2 linked regions of the Desulfitobacterium hafniense DCB-2 genome follow. The protein of the gene in region 1 interacts with the protein of each later gene in a pairwise test. Links are inferred from orthologs where the notes say so. Each region holds a gene or a part of one and is shown on either strand. Other genes may lie near its edges.

Region 1 (4,749 bases):
CCTGCATGCACAACTTAAAAAACAACCCAAGGATTTTGATTTACAGAAGGGAAGCGACTTTAAGCGAGCGGAAACAAAACTTCGCGAAAAGCCTGCAGCGGAGAAAGGTTGGAAACAGGACGTTTCCAACCCGCCACTGAGCAGGAGCGATTTGGCGGGGCACCTTTCGTAGCGGCAGGCTTTTCGCGTTAGTTTTGTCCGCGCAGCTTATGGAGCGACCGCTGTAAATCAAAATCCTGGAGAGTCTGCTTTCGTTTAATCCAGTCCCTCTGCGGCTTTAAACTCCTCCAGCCTCGCCAACGCCCGGGCGGAGATTTTGGCGTTTTTCTCCTTTTTCGCTTTGATACGGACTTCCAGCGGGGGAAGGAGGCCGTAGTTGATGCTCATCGGCTGAAAATCCACACTGGGAGATCCTTCTAAGTGACGGGCTAAAGCACCCAGAGCTGTTTCCTGGGGGAAAATGAGGGTGGGCAGATTCTTAAGGCGTCGCACAGCATTGAGACCTGCCACTAAGCCGCTGGCCGTGGATTCCACATACCCTTCCACTCCGGTGATTTGACCGGCAAAAAAGAGCTGCGGTGTTTTCTGAAGGCTGTAGTCGGCTTTTAATACCTTAGGGGCGTTTAAGAAGGTATTGCGGTGCATGACTCCGAAACGGACGAATTCAGCGTTTTCCAAGCCCGGGATGAGACGGAAAACCCGCTGTTGCTCTCCCCATTTGAGATGGGTTTGGAATCCCACCAGGTTAAAGAGGGTCCCCGCCCGGTTTTCTTTGCGGAGTTGGACAACGGCATAGGAGCGTTGGCCTGTCCGTGCATCAATAAGACCGACAGGTTTCAGGGGGCCAAAAGTCAGGGTTTGCTCTCCCCGGGCTGCCATGACTTCCACAGGCATACAGCCTTCGAAGACTTTCCCTTTTTCAAAGCCTTTCACTTCAGCTGTCTCGGCTTTAAGCAGCTCATGATAAAACCGCTTATACTCTTCCTCAGTCATGGGGCAGTTCAGGTAATCAGGGTCCCCCTTATCATAACGCGAAGCCCAGAAGGCTTTTTCCAGATCAATCGATTCCAAAGTAACGATGGGGGCTGCGGCATCATAAAAAGCAAGGGCATCCTCACCTGTCACCTGCTGAATCTCCCCAGCTAAGTCCTCCGCGGTCAGCGGCCCTGTGGCGATCACAGCAATACCCGCTTGGGGAAGGGACTTAACTTCTTCCCGGTGAACCTGGATCAAGGGGTGCTCTTGGAGCAATTTGGTTATTTCCTGAGAAAACTGCTCGCGATCAACAGCTAAAGCGCCTCCTGCCGGCACGGCATACTGGTCCGCCACTCTCATGAGCAATGAATCCAGCCGGCGCATCTCTTCTTTCAACAGCCCCGCCGCATTATCCAACCCTGCTCCTTTAAGGGAGTTGCTGCAGACCAATTCGGCAAAATGGCCGGTATGGTGGGCCGGTGTCATTTGCACCGGCCTCATCTCATAAAGCTCAACTTCTATTCCTTGCCGGGCAATCTGCCAAGCGGCTTCCGCCCCGGCCAGACCTGCTCCGATCACTTTAATGGCTGACATATTATTCTGCTTGCTCCTCTACTTGCTTGTCAAAACGGCATTCGGAATTGGTGCAGACATATTTTTGCCCTTGCTTCGAAGTCTTAACCACCATCAACCCTCCGCATTTCGGACAGGGCTCCGGCGCCGGCAACTCCCATGATACAAACTCACATTCCGGGTAAGTGCTGCAGCCATAGAACTTTCTGCCCTTCTTGCTGCGCCGAATCACCAGCGGGTTCCCGCAGTCAGGACAGGGCCTTCCCACCTCTTCCAGCAGAGGTTTGGTGTTACGGCATTCAGGGAAGCCCGGACAGGCCAGAAACTTACCATAGCGTCCCATTTTGATCACCATATTGCGACCGCAGTTTTCACAGATTTCTTCCGATACCTTATCTTCGATTTGTACCTTACCCATCACCTGATCCGCTTCCTCTATGGATTCCGCAAAGGGGCCATAGAAATCCCGAATGACGGCTTTCCAGGGTAAAGCTCCTTCTTCAATATCATCCAGCCTTTTCTCCATATTGGCCGTGAATTCCAAATCCACGATCTCCGGGAAATACTCTTTGAGAATAGAGACGACGATTTCTCCCAATTCAGTGGGAGAAAGCTGTTTCCCTTCCTTCGCCACATAGCCCCGGGATTGAATGGTTTCGATAGTCGGAGCATAGGTACTGGGCCGGCCGATTCCCTCCTCCTCCATTTTGCGTACCAAAGAGGCTTCCGTATACTTGGGAGGTGGTTCTGTAAAATGCTGCTTCTCCTGGAGCTGAAGGACATTGAGACTCTCATCAGGTTGAATATTGGCCGCGAGGGTCCCTTCTTCCTGGTCGTCATTCTCATCCTGTCCATCTTCATAAACGGCAAGATACCCGGGGAAACGCACGGTGGAAGCGTTAGCACGGAATAAGTACTCCCCGGCCTCCACTTCAACAGTTAAGGTATCAAGGACAGCCGCACTCATTTGGCTGGCCAGGAAACGCTCCCAGACTAACCGGTAAAGACGCAGTTGATCCCTGGACAAGAACTCCTTCACGGAGTCCGGTGTTCTCAATATGGAAGTAGGGCGAATGGCCTCATGGGCTTCTTGGGCCCGGCCTTTGCTTTTAAATTGACGGGGTTCCGGAGGATAATAATCCGCCCCATAGTGCTCGGCAATAAACTCCTTGGCTTCTTCTTGGGCAGTCTCTGAAATTCTCACGGAGTCGGTACGCATATAGGTAATTAAACCAATGCCTCCCGCCTTACCCAGCTCGATCCCTTCATAGAGCTGCTGGGCCAGCATCATGGTCCTTTTCGGTGACATATTCAGCTTGCGATGAGCTTCCTGTTGCAGGCTGCTGGTGGTAAAGGGGGGTGAAGGTTGTTTCTTTTTCTCCTTGGTGCGAACATCTTTAACCCGGTAGGTCTGATCTGCCAGCTCTTGGAGAACCTTCTGCATCTCTTCTTCCGAAGCAATGGCAATCCTGTGCTCCCCTTTCCTGGCGAGCTTAGCCGAAAATACCCCTCCCTCACTTTTCAAGGAAGCGGTCAACGTCCAGTATTCTTCCGGGATGAACTCCCGAATCTCTTCTTCCCGATCGCAAATTAAACGAACAGCAACCGATTGAACCCGGCCGGCACTTAAGCCCTTTTTCACTTTTCTCCAAAGGAACGGACTCAGCTGGTACCCCACCAAACGATCTAAGACGCGACGGGCTTGTTGGGCATCTACTTTACTGGAATCGATCTGACGGGGGTGTTTAATGGCAGCCGTAATAGCCGGTTTGGTAATCTCATGGAATTCAATGCGGCACTTCTCCGCTAGATCCAAACCGAGCAGATGGCCTAAATGCCAGGCAATAGCTTCCCCCTCGCGGTCGGGGTCAGAGGCCAGGAGAATTTTATTAGCGGTCTTCGCGGCGGCCCGCAGCTCTTTAATTAAATCCCCGCGTCCACGAATCGCTATATATTTGGGTTCGAAGTCATTGTCTACGTCAACTCCCATTTGGCTTTTGGGCAAATCCCGCAAATGTCCCATGGACGCTTTGACCGTATAATTATTGCTTAAAAATTTGCTTATGGATTTAGCCTTAGCCGGAGATTCAACGATCACGAGTGTTTTAGCCATACATCACCTCAAAGAAATCTCAAACGTCTTCTTTTACTTTCCTATTGTATATCACAAGCCTAAATCTTCAAAATTTTGAATGTCTTCAGCTTGAAGGGTTACAAATAAACTAGCCTAATAGTATCTTCTTTTCCATAGTATGTCTAGCACTTATACGCTAATACATAAAGTTGGCCGGGAAGTTGCTCGATGCGGCCGGCCAGCTGGAGCTCAAGCAATGCCAAGGGAATTTGCTCAGGAGGAACCTCTGAGTTCATGGTAATCTGATCAATATGGGTAGGGACATCACTCAATTGGTTCAGAATCTGCTGCTGTTCGCTGCTTATTCCCCGTTTGCCTTCTTGCTTTCCGCTCTCCACTGACTCCGTACCCCGGTCTGGAGATGGGGGGGACAGATGGTCAACTCCGGCAAAAGCAGGAATCTCAACCCATATATCTTCAAAGCTCTCTACCAGCTTGGCTCCTTGCCGGATCAGATGATGAGGACCTTTACTCATCTGGCTAAAAATAGGTCCAGGCACTGCAAAAACTTCACGGCCCTGCTCCAGGGCGAAATCCACAGTGATCAATGCTCCACTTTTCAGGGCGGCTTCCACAACGACGACACCTCTGGACATTCCGCTGATTAAGCGATTGCGGGCCGGAAAGAATTGGGGTTCCGGAGGCATTCCCGGAGGAAATTCGCTCCATAGAGCACCTCCCTTTGCCAGGATTTCCTCGGCGAGCTTTTGATTTTCCGGCGGATACATATGATTCAGCCCACAGCCCATGACCGCCCAGGTTATTCCCTTACCGGCCAGTGCTCCCCGATGGGCAGCGGCATCGATACCCCTGGCTAACCCGCTCACCACCACGATTCCCTGTCCGGCGATGTCCTTGGCCAGGGCTTCTGCCGCGGCTCTGCCGTAAGGAGTAGCTTTACGAGCCCCCACAATGGCCAGGCATTCTTGCCTGACCGGCAAAGCTCCTTTGTAATAGAGCAGGGGCGGAGCATCCGGCAACTGACGCAGCAAATCCGGATAACCCTCTTCTTCGGGAATGATCAACTTGATGCCTTGACTTTGTAAAGCTTCCAGAACCTCCCCAGG
Region 2 (2,874 bases), 670 kb from region 1 along the record:
CTATGGTGGATATATGCTGTGGCACAGCTCAGCTCTCTTTGGAACTGGCTATGACCGTGGGAGAGCAGGGGCATATAACCGGCTTGGATTTCTCTGAAAATATGCTGAAAAAAGCTCAGGAGAATTTAGCGGGTTCTCCTTATCGTTCCATCATTGAATTGCGGCAAGGAGATGCCATGAATCTGCCCTTTGCGGATAATTCCTTTGACGGGGCTACAGTAGGCTGGGGGCTGCGCAATCTGCCTGATTTGGAAAAAGGGGTTCAGGAGATGATCCGCGTGGTCAAGCCGGGCGGTATGGTGGTTTCCTTGGATATGGCCAAGCCAACCATGCCGGGGTTTAAGCAGGGGTATTGGCTCTATTTCAATAAACTCGTTCCCCTGATGGGAAAAATCTGGGCCGGGAAAGCCAAAGCCTATCAATACCTCCATGATTCTGCCGTAGAATTCCCGTCACAACAGGAGTTAGCCAATATCTTTGCCCGTTGCGGTTTGACGGAAACCCGCTATCAAAATCTTGCCGGTGGGGTAGTGGCTATTGTCAGTGGCCGTAAACCCAGATAAGAGGCGGAATAATAAGTACATAAGCAGTGGTTTCAAAGTTTTACTCATGAATTTATGCTAGAATAATAGTAATGAAATTTACGAGGTGATGACATTGGCAGAAATAACAATCGGTGTCAAGGGAAGAGCGGAAAAAATTGTGGATCAAACCAATACGGCCAAAACCATGGGCAGCGGGTCGTTGGATGTTTTCGCTACTCCGGCTTTGGTAGCGATGATGGAAGAAGCCGCAGTGAGTGCGCTGACATTGTCAGAAGAGCAAAGCAGTGTCGGTGTATCCCTGGATATTAAACATACGGCAGCCACTCCTTTGGGCATGAAAGTGTGGGCTAATGCCGAGCTGGTCGAAGTCGATCGTCGTCGCTTGGTCTTTAAACTGGAAGCATACGATGATAAAGAACTTATCGGTTCCGGAACCCATGAGCGTTTTATCATCGATGTGGAAAAATTCATGATCAAGACCCAAGCCAAAAGCGGAGAACGGGAGTAATTGACGTGGAAAGCTATGTTACAGTCTTCGAAAGTTCAACATGGGAGCAAGTCATTGAGAAATCCCGTTTCATTGGGGTTGTTCACCCGGTACAGAACCTGGAAGAGGTGGAGCAAAGACTTCATGATATCCGTCAAAATTACCCTAATGCCCGGCACTATGTTTATGCCTATCGCTTGCATCAAGGAAAACTGGAAAAATCCACTGACGACGGAGAACCTCAGGGCACCGGCGGCCGACCAGTGCTTGACGTTCTGCAATATCGTCAGATCTGGGATGTACTCATTGTGGTCATTCGGTATTTTGGAGGCGTTCTCCTTGGCGCGGGCGGATTGACACGAGCCTATGGAGGGACGGCACGCCAACTGATGGATAAGGCCTCCATAGGGCGGCTGGTACCCCATCTTATCTACGAGATTGAAGCAGGCTATGATTGGTATGAGCCGTTGAAATATTGGTTTAAACAGTTTTCCTGGGCCACCGGCGAGGAAGAATTTCTGGCTACCGTCAAGCTTCAAGTTTACATTCCCTGGGAGGAGAATCAGCGCTTTCGAGAGTGGCTGGCTGATTTTGCCGATCAGAAAATTGTTCCCCGGGAAATAGGGAACACCTTGTGTCCGCTGTCCAATGAACTTTAAGGTTCATGGGGCTGCGGTCTTTTTTTCTCAAATTCCCAAACGTTTGGGAATTTGAGGCTGTACAAATCGTCAGACTATTTTTAATATAAGAAAAAAATAACTTTCACTTGTCAATGCATTTGTTTTCACATATAATATAACTAAAGTTAGTGCATTAAATAACGAAGTTTATATAGAACACCTTGTCACTACTTAAATAACCAAGTGGAGGAGGCTGAAATTATGTTAGGTTGGATTGCCATGTTCATTCTGGGTGCGTTTTTATTAAGCTGCGGAGTGGCTGTTTTTGCATCTTGTCGTCAGATCTTTAATGTGACTTTTAATTCCTTTAATACTCCAAAAAGAACCAAAAAGTTTGTTAAGCCCGCACAAGCTTAACTATCAACTGAAAAAATAGGCATAGGCCGTCCTCCCAAAGGACGGTCTATTTTTGTTGCCCGCTCTCTGTCCTTTGACGCATACTTCCTTTAGCCAAGTGGTACATTAAGGGGATAAGGAGGAGAGCCATGCTTACTTTAGCTCATTGGGTATTCCTTTTCTTTATTCTGATGATTATCGTAACCTTATTCTTTCGTAAGCCCCCGATTCTTCCGGCAGCCATCGGCTTATTTGGGGTGGGACTGGCGGAAAGCCGCAATGGGATCGAGGCGGTTCAGATATCTTTTCGAGCCCTTATCCTGGCCACAAGCAATCTTCTCGGGGTCATTGTATTGATTGGGCTGGTGGTCGCCCTTACCCAATTATTGCAAAAAACCAAAGCAGATCAAATTTTAGTGCGGCCTCTGCTGAAGATAAAATCCATGAGTTTGGCCTATTGGGCGGTGGGGATCACCATGTGGGTATTGACCCTCTTGATTTGGCCAACTCCGGCCTTAACTCTTTTAGGCGCAGTTGTGGTGCCGATTCTGGGGAGAATTGGCATTCATCCTCTGGTGCTGGCAGCAAGCTTAGCCATCTTCGGCAAAGGTATAGGACTGTCCGGTGACTTTATCATTCAAGGGGCCCCTTCCTTAGTGAGCAAAGCCACGGGAATTCCCGTAACGGTTCTGCTTTCAGCATCTTTTCCGGTGGTCATCTTGAGCGGAATCTGCGGAGCGGGTTTTGGCTATATCGCTTTAAGGTTTTTTTTAAGTGGGGAACAAGGGGCGGCAGATTACCCAAGGTCCGAACCCGGCTCTGAACC

The links. The genes of interacting proteins can lie anywhere in the genome.
Region 2: the proteins of topA (region 1) and DHAF_RS15285 interact in binary tests that used the Escherichia coli proteins (3 or more experiments, as listed by UniProt). The link is inferred for Desulfitobacterium hafniense DCB-2 from one-to-one orthologs.

The regions. Positions count from the first base shown.
Region 1 is NC_011830.1:3,948,338-3,953,086, forward strand. What follows is about bases 1,117-4,014. They hold topA (type I DNA topoisomerase), read right to left. Parts: upstream 3,662-4,014; coding sequence 1,571-3,661; downstream 1,117-1,570. Other genes in these bases: trmFO (methylenetetrahydrofolate--tRNA-(uracil(54)-C(5))-methyltransferase (FADH(2)-oxidizing) TrmFO), read right to left, coding at 1,117-1,569; dprA (DNA-processing protein DprA), read right to left, coding at 3,805-4,014. Also shown: more of trmFO, read right to left, coding at 256-1,116; more of dprA, read right to left, coding at 4,015-4,749. UniProt on the Escherichia coli protein: Releases the supercoiling and torsional tension of DNA, which is introduced during the DNA replication and transcription, by transiently cleaving and rejoining one strand of the DNA duplex.
Region 2 is NC_011830.1:3,283,321-3,286,194, reverse strand. It holds DHAF_RS15285 (YigZ family protein), read left to right. Parts: upstream 1-1,058; coding sequence 1,059-1,691; downstream 1,692-2,874. Other genes in the region: DHAF_RS15280 (hypothetical protein), read left to right, coding at 2,198-2,874; DHAF_RS26120 (hypothetical protein), read left to right, coding at 1,914-2,069; DHAF_RS15290 (thioesterase family protein), read left to right, coding at 658-1,053; DHAF_RS15295 (demethylmenaquinone methyltransferase), read left to right, coding at 1-563.